3 regions of the Blautia wexlerae DSM 19850 genome follow, and region 2 is predicted to be linked to each of the others. Evidence: riboswitches for the same ligand, from Rfam matches in the RefSeq annotation. Region 2 holds a riboswitch; each other region holds the start of a gene.
The links. Region 2 has a riboswitch for thiamine pyrophosphate ahead of NQ550_RS09770 (TenA family protein). Riboswitches for the same ligand answer to the same signal wherever they lie in the genome.
Positions count from the first base shown of each region.

Region 1: another riboswitch for thiamine pyrophosphate. It lies ahead of thiW (energy coupling factor transporter S component ThiW); the one in region 2 lies ahead of NQ550_RS09770 (TenA family protein).
Region 3: another riboswitch for thiamine pyrophosphate. It lies ahead of thiC (phosphomethylpyrimidine synthase ThiC); the one in region 2 lies ahead of NQ550_RS09770 (TenA family protein).

Region 1 covers NZ_CP102267.1:4,603,583-4,609,434, reverse strand. The annotation lists gene NQ550_RS21550 (MATE family efflux transporter) at 1-368, shown strand, start outside; gene thiM (hydroxyethylthiazole kinase) at 427-1,203, opposite strand; gene thiW (energy coupling factor transporter S component ThiW) at 1,133-1,720, opposite strand; TPP riboswitch at 1,835-1,938, opposite strand; gene NQ550_RS21535 (DMT family transporter) at 2,692-3,567, shown strand; gene NQ550_RS21530 (DUF1284 domain-containing protein) at 3,738-4,142, shown strand; gene NQ550_RS21525 (threonine aldolase family protein) at 4,248-5,303, shown strand; gene NQ550_RS21520 (sensor histidine kinase) at 5,329-5,852, opposite strand, start outside.
Region 2 covers NZ_CP102267.1:2,100,227-2,106,078, reverse strand. The annotation lists gene thiE (thiamine phosphate synthase) at 1-289, opposite strand, end outside; gene thiD (bifunctional hydroxymethylpyrimidine kinase/phosphomethylpyrimidine kinase) at 301-1,104, opposite strand; gene NQ550_RS09770 (TenA family protein) at 1,101-1,775, opposite strand; TPP riboswitch at 1,998-2,097, opposite strand; gene NQ550_RS09765 (ABC transporter ATP-binding protein) at 2,344-3,114, shown strand; gene NQ550_RS09760 (ABC transporter permease) at 3,104-5,080, shown strand; gene NQ550_RS09755 (response regulator transcription factor) at 5,139-5,798, shown strand; gene NQ550_RS09750 (sensor histidine kinase) at 5,795-5,852, shown strand, end outside.
Region 3 covers NZ_CP102267.1:267,783-273,634, forward strand. The annotation lists gene NQ550_RS01145 (thiamine phosphate synthase) at 1-92, shown strand, start outside; gene thiC (phosphomethylpyrimidine synthase ThiC) at 152-1,462, opposite strand; TPP riboswitch at 1,711-1,819, opposite strand; gene NQ550_RS01155 (DeoR/GlpR family DNA-binding transcription regulator) at 1,910-2,722, opposite strand; gene NQ550_RS01160 (FGGY-family carbohydrate kinase) at 3,003-4,490, shown strand; gene NQ550_RS01165 (transketolase) at 4,508-5,335, shown strand; gene NQ550_RS01170 (transketolase family protein) at 5,332-5,852, shown strand, end outside.

The DNA of each region.
Region 1 (5,852 bases), 2.2 Mb from region 2:
CGATATTTTTTTTCTGTTTCCAGATATTTCCACACCAGATCGTGGGTATCTTCGGAACAGGAAGTGAGCTGTATTTTCAGTTTGCAGAACGCTACTTGAAAATATTTATGTTTATGACTTTTGCAAACGGTATCCAGCCGGTATCTTCCGGTTTCTTTACTTCTATCGGTATGGCGAAGCTGGGTATTGTAATGTCTCTGACACGGCAGGTGATTTTTCTTCTGCCATTGATCATTATCTTCCCGTTGTTTATGGGAATTGATGGAGTGATGTATGCAGGACCGATCGCAGATGCAGCGGCATTTGTGCTGGCAATTGTGTTTGCGAGACGAGAACTGGGAAAGATGCGCAGTGCGGAAATAGCATAAAAAAGTTCCCGCAGATAATATGGAAGAAATTTGGCCATATTGTCTGACGGGAACTTTTTTATAAAAGATTGTAAAACTGATCGAACAGCTCTGTCTGGAAGCTTCCGGGGCCGGAGCTGTTTTTCTCTGCTCTTTCTCCTGCTGTGCCAAATTCTCTGGCTGCTGACAGGGCCGCTGTAAATGGGTCTGTAACTGCCAGATAGGTGGCACAGATCATTCCAAGCATACATCCGGTTCCTGTAATCTGTGACATGGCAGGAGTGCCATTTGTAATAAATTCACATTTACTGGCAGAGACGATCATATCTTCCTTGCCTGTGATAAGAAGTGTGGTATTCCACCGGGAAGCCTTTTCCTGGAAAAGTTCTTTCAGATGGGAACGATTGGCATCTGTAAGCACATCCTGTACACCTGCGTCAATTCCAATTGCATGTGCGGTCTGTCCGGACATGGCAAGAAGTTCAGACATATTTCCTTTTAGGAGTTCAGGCATGTGGATGTTCATAAGCTTCTGTGCGAATTCATAGCGCAGATTGCTGCAGGCAGTTCCTACCAGATCAAGCATAACAGGGATATGGAGACTGGCAGCAGTTTTCAGAGATTCCGGCATGGATTTCATACGTGCATCAGTGATATTTCCAAGATTCAGTGCCAGTGCATGAGAGTTTCTGGTGATCTCAGCTACTTCTGCCGGATGTTCTGCCATGATCGGGCGGCCTCCGGCCGCCAAAATAATATTCGCACAGTCATGAATAGAAATCGGATTAGTGATGCAATGAATCAGCGGCTGTGCTGCTCTGGTCAATTGTCTGGGATTTGTCTGATTTACGGTCATATACTTTTGCTCCAAGGCTTTGCTGAAATTTGGCAAGCATTCCTGCGTGACTTAAGGCCTTCAGGAAGAAGTAGGCAATGGTGCCGCCCATGCAGGTTGCTGCCAGAAACATTGGTGTATAGAAAAATGCGTTCAGTCCGCTTCTGCCCATAAGAAATGCCATTACAGGATAGGAAACCAGAGAGCCTATGATACCGGTTCCGAAGATTTCACCGATCACTGCGCAGATAATCTTTCCATGAGAAGCGCGGTAGAAAACGCCTGATAAAAATGCGCCGAATACGGCACCTGTCAGTGCAAGTGGCGGGATACCCATAAACATCATTCGGATGATTCCGATGAGAGTGGCACAAAGCAATGAATACCACGGTCCCAGAAGTACGGAACAGACGATGTTTATCAGGTGTGCAGTAGGGCACATACCCTCGATTCTCAGAATAGGTGAGATGACAACGCCGATGGCAACCATCATGGCGAGCATGACCATTCTGAGTGTTTTTGATCTGTCTGTGTTCATAATAATGAACCTCCTTGAAATTAAGATTTGGTCTGCCGAAGCAGACATTATCAGTTGTGCAGGAAGCAGATAAAATCCTGCAAAAAAATCTGCCGGAATAACACACTGGCAGATTTTAATATACAAATACAGTCCCTACGCTGGCATTATCCATATCAGGTGCGGTCGAAGATCTATCTTCCTCTCAGCCTGTCCCACAGGCTCCCGTTGTTATTATCCATTATGCAGATTTTCTTTTGTTAGAGCGTATTTGAAAAATGCTTTACGCAAGATGTGCGTTACAATTTTCAAACACGCTTTAGAGTAACACAAGCTTTTGGAAAAGTCAATGGGATGTAAAAGCAGGGTAAATTTCCTACAGTAAATTTATACTACCTAATATTATTTTTAAGTTGACTTTTTATTTTTTTCAGCATATACTAACAGTAGCTAAGGAATGTGACGAGATTCCATGAAGCGAACTAAAGAAACAAAAGCCCTCAGAGTTGCAGCTCTGAGGGCTTTCTTGCTCGTTACGGTGAGCTGTTCCGTTTGGGCTGTTGCTGTCTAGTGTCTGCCGTCCAGCCATTTGCATATGTAGTAGCTAACTACGCCTGCTAAAACAGAGACAAGAAATGTGACGAGAATTTCTTCCATGAAACTCACCTCCTTTCTGCTGGAGGTTCGACAGTTCTTATAGTATATCATGGTTACTGTTCACACACCACTATTCCGCGAGGTGTTTTGGCATGAATATGCCAAAATCCCGAGACATACGAGCCAAAATTCCATTGCCACAGGCAATCTGGAATGAATTTTGGCTACGTTACTGTGAACGGAGTGAACAGTAACATATCATGGTTTAGGACGAATTGAAATAAAAAATCTATTTGTACTAAAACGATTGTCCGTGATATGATTAACAGGTAGATGACAGACAGCATATGATAAAAAGAAGCTGTCTGCATGGACAGAAAGGCAGGTTAAATCTGATGAAACAGGAAAATTACATAAAGGGTATGATAATGATCATCCTGTCGGCGTTTTTCTTTGCTTGTATGAATGTGAGTGTACGTCTGGCAGGTGATCTGCCGTCTGTGGAGAAGAGTTTCTTCCGGAATCTGGTGGCGGCGGTGTTTGCAGCGGCGATTCTCTGTAAGAATCGTACAGTGCCGAAGGTGGATAAGAAATACTGGGGACCGCTGATTTTGCGTTGTGTGTGCGGGACACTGGGGATTCTGTGTAACTTTTATGCCATTGATCATCTGTTGGTGGCAGATGCATCGATACTGAATAAGTTGTCTCCGTTTTTTGCGATTATTTTTTCATTCCTTTTGTTAAAGGAAAAGATCAGACCGGTGCAGGCTGCGTGTGTTGCGCTGGCGTTTATAGGATGTTTATTTGTAGTGAAACCGGGATTTCAGAATGCGGCACTTGTTCCGGCACTGATAGGAGTCTGCGGTGGACTGGGGGCAGGAATTGCCTATACGATGGTGCGTGTACTGGGAACTCACGGAGTGAAGGGACCGGTTATCGTGTTTTATTTTTCATTTTTCTCCTGTTTGTCGGTTGTGCCGTGGATGTTGTTCCATTTCACACCCATGAATATGAAGCAGCTTGTGACATTGCTGATGGCAGGATTATTCGCAGCGGGTGGACAGTTTACGATTACGGCTGCATACACCTATGCACCTGCAGGGAAGATTTCCATTTTTGATTATTCGCAGATTATTTTTGCCACGATGCTGGGATTTATCCTGTTTGGAGAGATTCCGGATAAGTACAGCTTTACAGGATATGTGCTGATTATTCTGGCATCATTGGGTACCTTTCTTTATAATATGAGGGTAGCTAAGGCTGGTAAATGAAGAAGAAGTAAAAAAGGATTTTTTTGATTTTATCAAGTAAGTCTGATGAAATCCGATCAGTATATAGAATTGTTGGATTGTAAACTATAAAATAGAAAAAGTTGTCAATAAAAACGCTTTGTGTTAAAGTATCCAATATGTTAAAAAATTAAGGAGAAGGGTGTACAAAGATGTCTTTTATAAAAAATATTCCACTACGCCCTCACCATGGAATGTGCCTTGCATATTTCAAGGGTGAGGGATACAGTGATGGGTTTTCCGCACATATGCAGGAAATGCTGGATATTTTCCAGAAGGGAGCGAAGATACAGCTTCATGCAGATACAGACGAGATCTGTTCTGCCTGTCCCAATAATGAAAAAGGATGTTGTTCTTCCTTTTCGCTTGTAGAAGCATATGACAATGCAGTACTGGATTTATGTGGCCTGGAGAATGGACAGATTATGGAATTTGATGATTTTACAGATATTGTTCAAAAGAAAATCCTGGCATCAGGAAAGAGGAAAGAAATCTGTGGGAATTGTCAGTGGAACTCCATCTGTGAAAGCCAGAAGAGCAGATGGGAGAAATGCTAAGAAAAATAGAGTTACAGAATGAATAGCGTTCCGGTACAGAACAGAAGCTATGAATAAAAAAGTCAGATGCGCAAATAGTGCAGTAGAAAGGACATAACGATAAAAATGGAAAATACAGAATCACGTTTATATTTCGCCAGTGACTACATGGAGGGTGCACATCCTGCGATCATGAAAAAGCTGATGGAGACGAATCTGGAGAAAACAGTGGGATATGGTCAGGATCCATATACAGAAGAAGCGAAAGAAAAGATCAGAAAAGCCTGCAATGCACCGGAGGCAGATGTATTCCTGCTGGTTGGCGGAACACAGACCAATGCCACAGTGATCGATGCACTTTTGAAATCCTATCAGGGAGTTGTGGCTGCGGATACAGGCCATATTGCAACCCATGAATCTGGCGCCATTGAATTTGGTGGACATAAGGTTCTGATAGTACCGCAGAAAGATGGAAAAATCTCTGCACAGCAGATTGAGAAGCTGGTGAAGGATTTCTATGATGATGCCAACTATGAGCATATGGTAATGCCTGGAATGGTATATATTTCCCAGCCAACAGAATATGGTACCCTGTATTCCAGAGAAGAATTAGCAGCTCTCAGCAAAGTCTGCCGGGAAAATCATCTTCCCCTTTATGTGGATGGCGCCCGCCTTGCCTATGCACTGGCAAGTCCGGAGAACGATGTGACTCTCACTGATCTGGCTGAATTTAGTGATGCGTTTTACATTGGAGGAACCAAATGCGGAGCATTGTTTGGAGAAGCGGTGGTTATACCGCAGAAAGGACGGATTCCTCATTTCTTTACAATCATCAAGCAGCATGGAGCATTGCTTGCCAAAGGAAGAATCGCCGGGATCCAGTTTGGTGAGCTGTTTACGGACGGACTGTACCTGCGGATCGGCAAACCTGCAATGGAAGCTGCAGAGCAGATCAAGGCTGCACTGAAGAAGTATGGATATCAGCTTTCTCTGGATACGCCTACCAACCAGATCTTCTGTATTGTGTCTAATGATGTAATGAAAGAAATAGCCCAGGATGTGGAGTTCGGATTCTGGGAGAAGTATGATGAGACACACTCTGTGATCCGCTTTGCCACAAGCTGGGCTACTACTATGGAAGATACACAGAAACTGATTCAGATTCTGGAAAAAAATAAATAAGAGAAAAAATCAGTGGTCAGTTGATTTAAAGGAGTGTTACAGGCAGCATCAGGGCAATGGTGCTGCCTTTTTCGCTGCTCTGGGTTACTTTTACCTGGCCGTTGTGCTGTCTGGCAATCTCGCTTACAAGGGCAAGACCCAGACCGGCACCGCCCATGGCGCGGCTGCGGGATTTGTCCACACGGTAGAAGGGATCAAAGATTTTCTCCTGATTTTCAGGGGAGATACCGATGCCTGTGTCAGTTACCTCCAGGACTGCAGTCTCTGCAGAATGAATGCCTACAGTGACGGAACCGGAAGGCCGGTTATATTTGATTGCATTTTCAACCAGATTATAGACTGCCCGGTACAGAAGGATATAGCTGCCTGTAACAGTACAGTCACCTTCTGTCTGAATAAGCCGGATCTGATGCTTTTCTGCAACCGGGTCCAGATCGCAGAAAACTTCTTCTGTGAGTGCTGCAAGGGAAATGGTATCAGAACGCTCTACAGTCTGAAGACCTGTCATGTCCAGCAGAATTTCCGCAAGGTGGGAAAGCCGTCCGGTCT
Region 2 (5,852 bases):
TGCGGACGGCAGCCGAAGGTAAATCATGCTGTCCAATATGTACCCCCGTAGCCTGCACAGCCATTGCAATATCTATCCGGTCGTTTATGATAAGGGGAATATGGTATTTATCCGTAACCAGTTTCACGGCAACAGCCTGATTGTAAAATTCTAATGAGGACAATTCTTTTTCTCGGAGTTGTATCATTGTGCAGCCTCCTAAAATTGCCTGTTCCACCGCTTCTGTCAGGCTATCGCAGCTCATTAGTTGACGATCAGTAACAAGATAAAGTGTATAATCAAAGTTCATTTTGCACCTGCCTATTCTTTAGATAAACCATGCTGATACAATTCGTAGAAATGGTGCGTCGGGCCACAGCCTTTCCCAATCGCAAGAGAGTGTTCGATTGCCATTGTGACATAAGCCTTTGCCGATTCGACTGCAAGCGGAACACTTTTTCCCTTTGCAAGCTGGGAAGCGATTGCAGAAGAAAAGGTACAGCCTGTCCCATGAGTATTTTTCGTATCAATGCGGGATGTTTCAAAATGGTAGAAATTTTCTCCATCAAATAGGACATCAACAGCATTTCCTATATGATGTCCACCCTTGACAACAATCGCCTTACAACCCATGGCATATATTTTTCTTGCGGCAGCCTCCATATCTGAAACTGTGGAAATCTGCATATCCGCTATTTTCCCTGCCTCTGGAATATTCGGAGTAAGTACATCGGCAAGTGGAATTATTGTGTCTATCAAGGTGGAAACCGCCGTAGGATTCATCAATGGGCAGCCATTTTTGGCATACATAACCGGGTCGATTACAACATTTTGGGGCTTATATTGTAATAGTTTCTTTGCCACCGCTTTCATACATTCTGGTGTAGAAAGCATACCGATTTTTACTGCGTCCACTTCAATATCTTCAAATACGGCGTCAATCTGTTTTTCAATCATATCCGGGGTAATATCTTGGATGTCGATAACGCGGCTGGTGTTCTCTGCAACAACAGAAACAATAACACTCATTCCAAATACGCCGTGAGCAGAAAAAGTTTTCAAATCAGCCTGAATACCTGCACCTCCGCTGCAATCTGATCCGGCAATGGACAATACTTTTTTCATTTTGCATTTTCCTCCATTCTCTCGTTCCGATAGGCCATCTTCCAAAAAGCAAGCTCTAACAAACTTGCTTTTTCAAAAATATCAGCCAGATACTTTTTATTTGCTTCTGATAACCCAGCACATTTATGCTCTGCAAAAGCAGACCATTCTTTGCAACTTTCTGCATATTGTTCATCGGCATAATCTTTGATAAAGTCCCAATATCTTGATTCTCTGCTTATGGGGACAGACGCCAGTTTGCGGAATATATAGCTGTAACTCAACATACAGGGAAGAACCGCCATTAAAATTTCTTCATTCTTTCCATGTGACGCAATCTCAAACATGAAATCAATGTAATTTTGATTTTCAGGCAAAGGGGCGATCAGTTCAATATCATCATCTGTTATGCAAAATTGCTTTAGATAATCCAGCCGCACTTCCGATTCCGTATCATTTACAAAGTTCAGCATGGAGTAGTAAAGCTGAATTTCTCTTAATGTAGCAGCATGAAAAATTGCCTTTCCGTATATGCGGGCATAGTTTTTCAGATAGATACTATCCTGAATCATATATCTCTTGAATTTTTCAAGAGGTAGCTTTCCGGTTTGCACTTCCTGCACAAATGGGGTAGCTGCACATTCTTCCCAAATGGGGATGTTGTGGGTTAAGATGTCTTTCATAAATGCCATGTTTGTTCCTCCTAAAATAAAAAATAGAGCCTCTAAAACAATTAGAAGCTCTTTCAGACGCAATACGAGCGTAAGAAATTGCTTCCCTACGCCGGTATTAGCCGACAGGTCCAGAGGTCAGGTCTTACCTTTTTCAACTTGTTCAGTTCCCTCGCAAACACATATCATATCTTATTCAATTAAAAAGGACATTCCCAAAACAGAGAATGTCCAAAAAATACGAATCTGTATTCTTTAGCTCCCTGCGTTGGTATTAGCCAACAGGTTCAAAGGGTCAGGTTTTAACCTTCTCAACTACAAGGTAGTCCCCCTGCTAAAAAATATTCTACTAAAAGTTATTACAAAAGTCAACCATACAATCTACTTTGAATAGACTTTCAATTTGCTTTGTCGCAATGTATTCACATATACTTTTATAATATAGTCACAGAATTGTGACCAGCATGATTGCGGCTCTTTTGTTATCCGTTTACTTTCAAAACTGTAAGTGTAATTGAATCCTTCTCTTGTTATAATTTAAGTGTATTCCAAAACTAATACATGTGACAGGCAGAAAGGAGCGATTTCAATGGAACACATTTTAAATTTAGAACAGGTAAAAAAATACTATGGGAGTAATACCGGAAACATCACAAAAGCGGTAGACGGCATTTCTATGTATGTAGATAAAGGTGAATTTGTAGCGATCATGGGCGCAAGCGGATCTGGAAAAACAACTCTTCTAAACTGTATCTCAACAATTGATACCGTAACCAGCGGGCACATTACAGTTAATAATCAGGATATTACAAAAATCAAGAATAAGGATTTTGCTGATTTCAGGCGTGAAAATCTGGGATTTATTTTTCAGGATTTCAACCTTTTAGATACCTTGACGATTGAAGAAAACATATCTTTGTCATTGATTATTAACAAACAGGATCCTGCTGGTATTAGGAAAAGAGTTCATGCCATTGCGGACAAATTGGGGATTCGAGAGATTTTATCAAAATTCCCGTATGAAGTTTCCGGTGGGCAAAAACAGCGTTGTGCTTGTGCAAGGGCTTTGATCAATAAACCAAAACTAATTTTAGCCGATGAACCAACGGGAGCTCTGGATTCAAAATCTTCCAGATTGTTATTGGAAACTATGTCTGACATCAATAAGAAAATGCAGGCAACGATTTTAATGGTTACCCATGACCCGTTTAGTGCGTCTTTTTGTAATCGTATTTTGTTTTTGAAAGATGGCAAAATATTCAATGAGATTTTCAGAGGAGAAAAAAGCAGAAAAGATTTCTTCAATGAAATACTGGATATATTAACCTTGCTCGGAGGTGAAGTGGGAAATGTTAGGTAAATTAGCGGTTAGAAATACAAAAAGAAATGTGAAAGATTATTTTATTTATCTGATAACCATCACTATTTCATTCTCACTGATACTTGCATATAATTTGGTGGCAGGTTCTGACGAAGTTGTAAAGCTATCGTCCAGTATGGGCACTTTTAAAAACGTTTTGACGTTTGTGAACATTATCATTATATTTGTTGTATGCTTTTTAATCAACTATACGACAAAATTCATGTTTGAAAAGCGCAGCAAGGAGTTTGGAACATATATGCTCCTTGGAATCAAGAAGAAGAAAGTAGCCCGGTTGCTTGTAATAGAAAACATACTAATAGGTTTTGTGGCGCTTGCCCTATCTATCCCTATCGGCTTTTTGTTTAGTCAGTTTGTATCCTTGATAATTGTGAAACTGTTAGACATTCCAAAAGTGCTTTTTATCTCTTTGGATCCTGTTTCTATAGGGCTACTGGCAATTTACTTCTTAGTGATTTATCTTTTGGTTTTACTTAATCTTTTAAGAAAAATAAACAAAATGACAGTACACGATTTTCTTTATTTTGATAAGCAGAATGAAAAGAAAATGTTCCGTAGCAATAAAAAACGAAATATTATCTTTGTTTTAAGTGTTATTCTAGGTATTGCTTCTCTTCTTCTTTGGCACTCACGTTGTAATGTAGATACATTCGGTCAACAGGAAACGCTTACCTATTTAATAACTGCTGTTGCTATGCTTATCATCAGTATCTATGGGATTTCAGCAACTTTTGCAGACATCATGTTAGCCATTTTACTAAAAAGTAAAAAAGTAAAATATAAAAAAGATAATCTCTTTGTCATAAGAACCTTTGCATCTAAGGCAAGAACAATGAGTTTTACATTTGGAACGCTTTCGATGTTAATATTACTTTCTTTACTGTGTTTGAATTTTTCCAGTATCAATAAAGGCGTCTATCGATCAAGCATTGAAGAAAATGCTCCTTATGATGTAGACGTAGTTGATTTTGAACAACCTTTTGAAGATTTCAATGAATATATCCAAGTTGTTGATGAAGATTATACAATCAAGGAAACCATTGAATATCCTATCTATAAAGAACCTCAGCATCAGATACAGGATTATTATAATCCAGAATTCTATGAACATGATCCGGTAATGAAATTGAGTGATTACAATAAATTGCTGAAATTACGCAATATGGATACCATGGAATTAAAGGATGATGAATATTGTATTGTAACGCGCAATCAATTGGTTCATAAGATTGAAGGTAATGAGGCGATACAAACCATTCAATTTGCTGGAAAAGACTTACATTTAAAAGGATTCGAAACACAATCTTTCTGGTCTACAATGACTACAATGGGAAGATTCGTTGTAATCGTTCCCGATGAATATGTTCAAAATTTAGAGATATCTGAACAGCATTTAATCATTGACACGAAAGAAGAAACGACACCACAGTTAGAGAAAAAAATAGAAAAAAAATTAGCACATTTACTGGGAAATATAACGGAAGATGGTGAAGAAAATGTTGAATATTATAGAGTGAAAGTAAGAGGTACTGTAATAGAAGAGCAAAACGCTATGACTGCAATGATGGCTAGTATCTGCTTATATATTGCTTTTATTCTGGTATCCGCGGTTGGTACAATTCTTGCCATTCAATCATTGAGTGATGCTACAAAATATAAATATCGTTATCAAACGTTGCAGAAATTAGGTGTAAATGATACGTCATTATTTAAAACAATCAGAAAACAATTATTCGTATTATTTGGCATCCCGGTAGTTTTCTCTGTTATTTCCAGCTTCGTTATGTTAGCTTCAATGAATAATATCTTTCAAGCTCTTTTAGAAAGCAATTTCATGTATTTGTTCTATTTCGTAGCTAATTTAGCAGTTTTCTTCCTGATCTATGGAATTTACTGGATTGCAACTTATATAGGCTTCAAGAGAAATATTAGTGAGGAGAGTTAGATTTTTCTGGCTCTCCCAACGTATTTTCATTATAATAATAAGTCTAGGGGGTGTTAAAATGCGAATCGCAATTATTGAAGATGATGAAATCACTCGTCTGGAGCTTTCTAAATTATTGCACACACAAGGATATGAAACAGTCTTATTAACTGACTTTGAAAATCTGACTGAGGAATTAAAGCAGTATTCTGCCCAATTGGTTCTGCTTGATATTAACCTACCCTATGAAAATGGATATGAAGTATGCAAAAAGATCAAGCAGATTATGCCCATACCAATTATTTTTGTAACAAGCAGAGATACAAATGCTGACGAATTAAAAAGTATCCAGGCAGGTGGAATTGATTTTATCACAAAGCCGTATGATACACTAATTCTTCTGGAGAAGATCAAGCGAGCATTACAATTATCAAATCCAAATAATTTTCGTGAGCTTGTAAAAAAGGATTGTACCCTTGATTTACATTTATCCATCTTAAAATATCAAGAGAAAAGTATAGAACTGACAAGAAATGAATTTCGTATTTTATACTACTTCTTTATGAACGAAGATAAAATCATTAGTAAAGAGGAATTATTGGACAAACTGTGGAACGATAAATATTATTTGGATGAAAATATATTATTGGTTAATATGACACGTCTAAAAAAGAAAATGAAAGAAATCGGTATTGTTCACCTATTGGAAAATATCCGGGGAAAGGGTTGGAAACTGTGAACTTTTTTACATTTATATTCGAAGAAAAAATAACAGAGATATTGTTTCAGCTTT
Region 3 (5,852 bases), 1.8 Mb from region 2:
GAGGGATACATCCGGGAACAGGACAGTTAAATGAGATTATGGAACATGGTTCAGCCGGTGGATGTATTATGTCAGATATGATGAAGATATAGTAAATAAAAAGCCGTATTTCAACAATCAAACATGTTGAAATACGGCTTTTATAAAAGCATCATTCATCAAAAATAGTAACAATTTCACCATCCAGAATACGGTTTGTATTCTTTACGGCACAGAAGTTTCCGCACATACTGCAGGTGTCTTCTTTCTCAGGTTTAGCCTCTGCGCGGTAGCGTCTTGCTTTCTCAGGATCCATGCTGAGTTTGAACATTTCTTCCCAGTCAAGACGTTTTCTCGCTTCGCTCATCTTATAATCCCATTCTGCGGCACCGGGAACTCCTTTGGCAATATCAGCGGCATGAGCAGCAATTTTGGCAGCGATAATTCCCTCTTTTACATCAGCTGCATTTGGCAGACGAAGATGTTCTGCAGGTGTTACATAGCAGAGGAAAGCAGCACCTGAATAAGCAGCGATCGCACCGCCGATTGCGGAAGTAATGTGGTCATATCCGGGAGCAACATCTGTTACAAGCGGTCCAAGTACATAGAAAGGAGCGCCATGGCAAAGAGTTTTCTGGATTTCCATATTAGCTGCGATCTGGTTCAGCGGCATGTGGCCAGGTCCCTCGATCATAACCTGAACATCCTTTTCCCATGCACGTTTGGTAAGCTCACCGAGAGTGATCAGCTCTTCAATCTGTGCAGTATCAGTTGCATCTGCAATACATCCGGGACGACATGCATCTCCCAGACTTAAAGTGATATCATACTCTCTGCAGATATCAAGAATTTCATCAAAATGCTCATAGAACGGGTTCTCTTTTCCTGTCATTTCCATCCATGCGAACATAATAGAACCACCTCTGGAAACAATGTTCATGAGACGTTTATTCTGTTTGAAACGTGCTGCGGTTGCACGATTCATACCGCAGTGGATAGTCATAAAATCCACGCCGTCTTCTGCATGCATACGTACGATATCAATCCACTCTTCAGAAGTAATCTTGCCAAGCGCTTTGTGATAATATACTACTGCGTCGTAGATCGGAACAGTACCGATCATTGCCGGACATTCGGATGTAAGTTTGCGGCGGAAGCTTCTGGTATCTCCGTAGGAGCTGAGATCCATGATGGCTTCTGCACCCATTTCTACTGCTGAATGTACCTTTTCATATTCCATATCAACGTCTTTCCAGTCTCTGGAAACACCTAAATTTACATTGATCTTGGTGGTCAGCTTTGCACCGACACCGCTCGGACTGATGCTTTTGTGATTTTTGTTGCAGGGAATAATTACCTGTCCTTTTGCAATCAGTTCTCTTAATTCTTCCACGTCAAAGTGTTCTTTTTCTGCTACGATTTCCATCTGTGGTGTGATGATTCCCTGACGTGCCGCGTCCATCTGCGTTGTATACTGTGTCATTTTTTCCTCCTTGCCCTGCACTGTGGGCTTTCGATGTTACTGCGAATAAAATGAACTGCGCCTCCTGCATATAGCAGGGACTTGCACCTGCGCATATTCGTAAGTTTTTTAGTAAACTACTGAAGTGACAGAGAGTGGTGCCCCCGGTCTGTCGTGTTTGTCTGGTTATAATTAAAACAGGGGAGATGATATGATATGTCTGCTTATAAAAAGGAAAAACTGCAATACGCCAACAAGCATATTGCAGTCCGGAAGAACTATAACTTTCCCTACGTTGGCATTATCCAAATCAGGTAATGGGTTAAAGCAATACAGCTTACTCTCAGCCTGTTTACACAAGCACCCCTTGTCTTAATTACTCACATTGTAACATTCTGATGTGAGAAAGTCAATATATACAAATAAGTTTTTGTTTTTGTTTAATGATAACGATCAGAACCAGTTTTTCTATTTTATAGGGCTGTCTTCTGAAGGATTAAAATGTTCCTGAATAACATTATTATCAGGGTTTACAATAATAATTTCAATTCCTTTTTCAGCTGCTTTGGTAGCTAGTTCTAAAGGCGCTTTATTATCTGTAATAAGGATGTTTAAATCTGATAATTTCAGAGAATTACACAACGAGTTTACATTCCACTTGGAATAATCCAAAAGAATAATTCGTTTCTGAGCAATAGACGCCAGAGCACGTTTGGTGGAAGTAAGTGCCTGTGAATGTTCGAACGCACCACCGGGGACGCGGAAAGAACGGCAGGACATAAAGGCAATATCTGCTCGGTATTGAGAGAGCCATTCAGGATCAGAAATCAATATAGAACGATTAGTGTGGTGCATCACTCCGCTTGGAATCAGAACCTGTATATTTGTATTATCTGATAATGCCAGCGCGCCTACAAGGCTGGGAGTTATCACTGATAATGGCATGGTCATAGGGAGCATTGTGATAAGTTGCTGGATTGTAGTTCCGGAATCCATACAAATACTCTGGGATGGATGGATATACTGTAAAGCAATAGTTGCGATTGCTCGCTTTTCGCGTTCGTGTTCTCCGCTTTCTACATAATAATCAGTATCTTTTGCGGGCTGAAGCAAAATGGCATATCCCCGTTCTCTTTTTACAAAGTTCATATTCTGAAGTTCATCAAGATTGCGGCGAACGGTCATTTCTGTACAGTTTAGTTGTTGTGCAAGATCTTTTATAGTAATAATATTTTGATTTTGCATAATTTCGATAATTCGAGCGTGCCGTTCTTTTTTCATTAATAAGTACCTACTTTCTAAAAGCCATACAGGCGTGTTTACTATAGTAATAATATAACAGAAAGAAGTACATATTTCAATGCTAAAATGTGTTTTTTGAATAAAAATGTTCGGAATAAAACAAAATAATGTTTGAAAAAGATAAAAATGATATTGACAATATATAAAATGTGCTATATAATCGCATTAAAGAACAGGAAAAACATAAAAAATAAACAAATAGCACAGACATTCGAACAAAATAGAACATAAAACGATAATGGTGGGAAAGGATGAGGATATGAGTTCATTCTACATTCTGGGAATTGACCAGAGCACGCAGGGAACAAAAGCTGTTCTTTTTGACAAAGATGGAAAGATTATTGCCAGAGCAGATGCGGCACATAAGCAGATTGTAAATGATCAGAACTGGGTATCGCATGATCTGGAAGAGATTTACGCAAATGTAATCAAAGCTGCCAGACAGGTGGTAGAGAAAGCTGGCATAGATAAAAAACAGATTGTTTGTATCGGAATTGACAACCAGAGAGAAACAACAGCAGCATGGAACCGAAAAACAGGAAAACCTGTTGCAGATGCGATCGTATGGCAGTGTAGCAGAGCAAAAGATATCTGCAGACGGATCGGTGAAGATGGTGTTTCCGGTGAAAAGGTCTACAGACGGACCGGTCTGAAGCTTTCTCCGTATTATCCGGCAGGCAAGATGGCATGGTTCCTTGAGAACATTTCCGGAGCAAAAGAACTTGCAGAGAACGGAGAACTTGCTCTTGGAACAATGGACAGCTGGCTGGTATATAAACTGACAGGTGGAAAGGAATTCAAGACAGACTACTCCAATGCCAGCAGAACACAGCTTCTGAATATCAAAGATCTGGTATGGGACAGAGAAATGTGTGAACTGTTTGGAATTCCGATGAAAGCACTTCCTCAGATCTGTGATTCAGATTCCACATTCGGATATACAGACCTGGAAGGATACCTGGATAAAGAAATTCCAATCTGTGGAATCCTCGGTGATTCTCATGGAGCCCTTTACGGACATAACTGCAGACAGGCAGGCGGAATCAAAACTACTTACGGAACAGGATCTTCCGTAATGATGAACACAGGTGAGACACCATTCTTCAGTGAACATGGTTTATCTACTTCCCTTGCATGGAGAATCAAAGGAAAAGCTTCTTATGTATTAGAAGGAAATATCAATTATACAGGAGCCGTTATTTCCTGGCTGAAAGATAACCTTCACATGATTTCCTCTCCGGGAGAAACAGAAGAACTGGCAAGAAAAGCAGATCCAAATGATCATACATATATTGTACCTGCTTTTTCAGGACTGGGAGCTCCATGGTGGAGAGATGACATTTACGCAAGTATTTCAGGAATGAGCAGAACAACTGGAAGAGAAGAAATTGTAAAAGCAGGATGTGAATGCATCGCTTATCAGATCAATGATGTAATTGATGCAATGAGAAAAGATTCAGAAATTGATATTTCGCAGATGTGTGTAGATGGAGGTCCTACCAGGAATAAATATCTGATGCAGTTCCAGAGCGATATCTCACAGACAGAAATCAAGATTCCAGATGCAGAAGAACTTTCAGTGATCGGAGCCGGATATCTGGCAGGAGAATCTGCCGGATACTATGAACCAGACGATATTTATAAGGCAATTACCTATAACTTCTTTGAAACAGAGATGCCGGAGCAGGAAAGAAATGAAAAGGTTCAGGGATGGAATGAAGCAGTAGAGATGCTTCTGAAAAAGTAAACAGGAGGTATGAAAAAATGGATGCAGAGAAAAAGAAGAAGTTGATGATACAAGCTTCTGAGATAAGAGAAAAAACAGTAGAACTGATCTATCACGGTGGAGGCGGACACATCGGAGGAGACTTATCAGAGACAGACGTGATGGTTGTTCTTTTTGACAAGATGAAACATGATCCGAAAAATTCGAAATGGGAAGGCAGAGATTATTTTATCCTCAGCAAAGGGCATTCAGCTGAAACCTATTATTCTCTCCTGAACAGATATGGCTATATTGGACAGAAAGAAATGGATGAATTTGGAAGCTTCGGTGCACTTCTCGGAGGGCATCCGAACAAGAAAGTAAACGGAGTAGAAGCAAATACAGGATCTCTTGGACATGGGCTTGGATTTGCGACAGGTATCGCCATTGCACTGAAGAAGAATGAAAAAAATAATCACGTTTATGTTATTACCGGTGACGGTGAACTTGCAGAAGGAAGCAACTGGGAAGCGTTAATGTCAGCAGCAAAATATAAACTGGATAATCTTACATGGATTGTAGACAGAAATCATTTACAAATTAGTGGAAATACAGAAGATGTAATGCCAATCGAGAACCTGAAAGAAAAAGCAGAAGCTTTCGGATTCAAGACAATCGAGATTAATGGTCATGATTATGATGAGATTTCAGATGCGTTGGATACCAGAGAAGAAGGAAAGCCGGTATGCGTCATTGCAAACACGATCAAAGGAAAAGGACTTGCATGTGCAGAAAATCAGGCAGGATGGCATCATAAGACACCAAGTCTGGAGCAGGTGGAACAGTTAAAAGAAGATATGGCTGAATACAGAAAGGAACTGGCATGATGGGAAAAGAAGCTTTGAGTAGTGCTTTTTCTGAGATGATTCTGGAAGAAGCTAAGAAAGATAAAAATATTATGGTAGTATGTACGGACTCAAGAGGCTCAGCAAAACTTGGAGCTTACCCGGATGAACTCCCGGAGCAGTTCGTAGAGATGGGAATCGCAGAACAGAACAGCGTTACAGTTTCCGCAGGTATGGCTTATATGGGAAAGAAAGTATTTACCATCGGCCCGGCAAGCTTTTACAGCATGCGTTCTGCAGAACAGGTAAAAGTAGATATTGCTTATTCTCATAATAATGTAACAGTGATCGGAATCAGCGGAGGAATCAGCTATGGTGCTCTTGGTGCAACACACCATTCACTTCAGGATATTTCCCTGATGCGTGCGATTCCGGGACTGACAGTAATGATCCCGTCTGATGCCGTACAGATGAGAAAGATCACAAAAGAACTTCTGGAATCTCCTAGACCAACTTATATCAGAATTGCAAGAAGCGGAGTTCCGGTAATCTATGATGA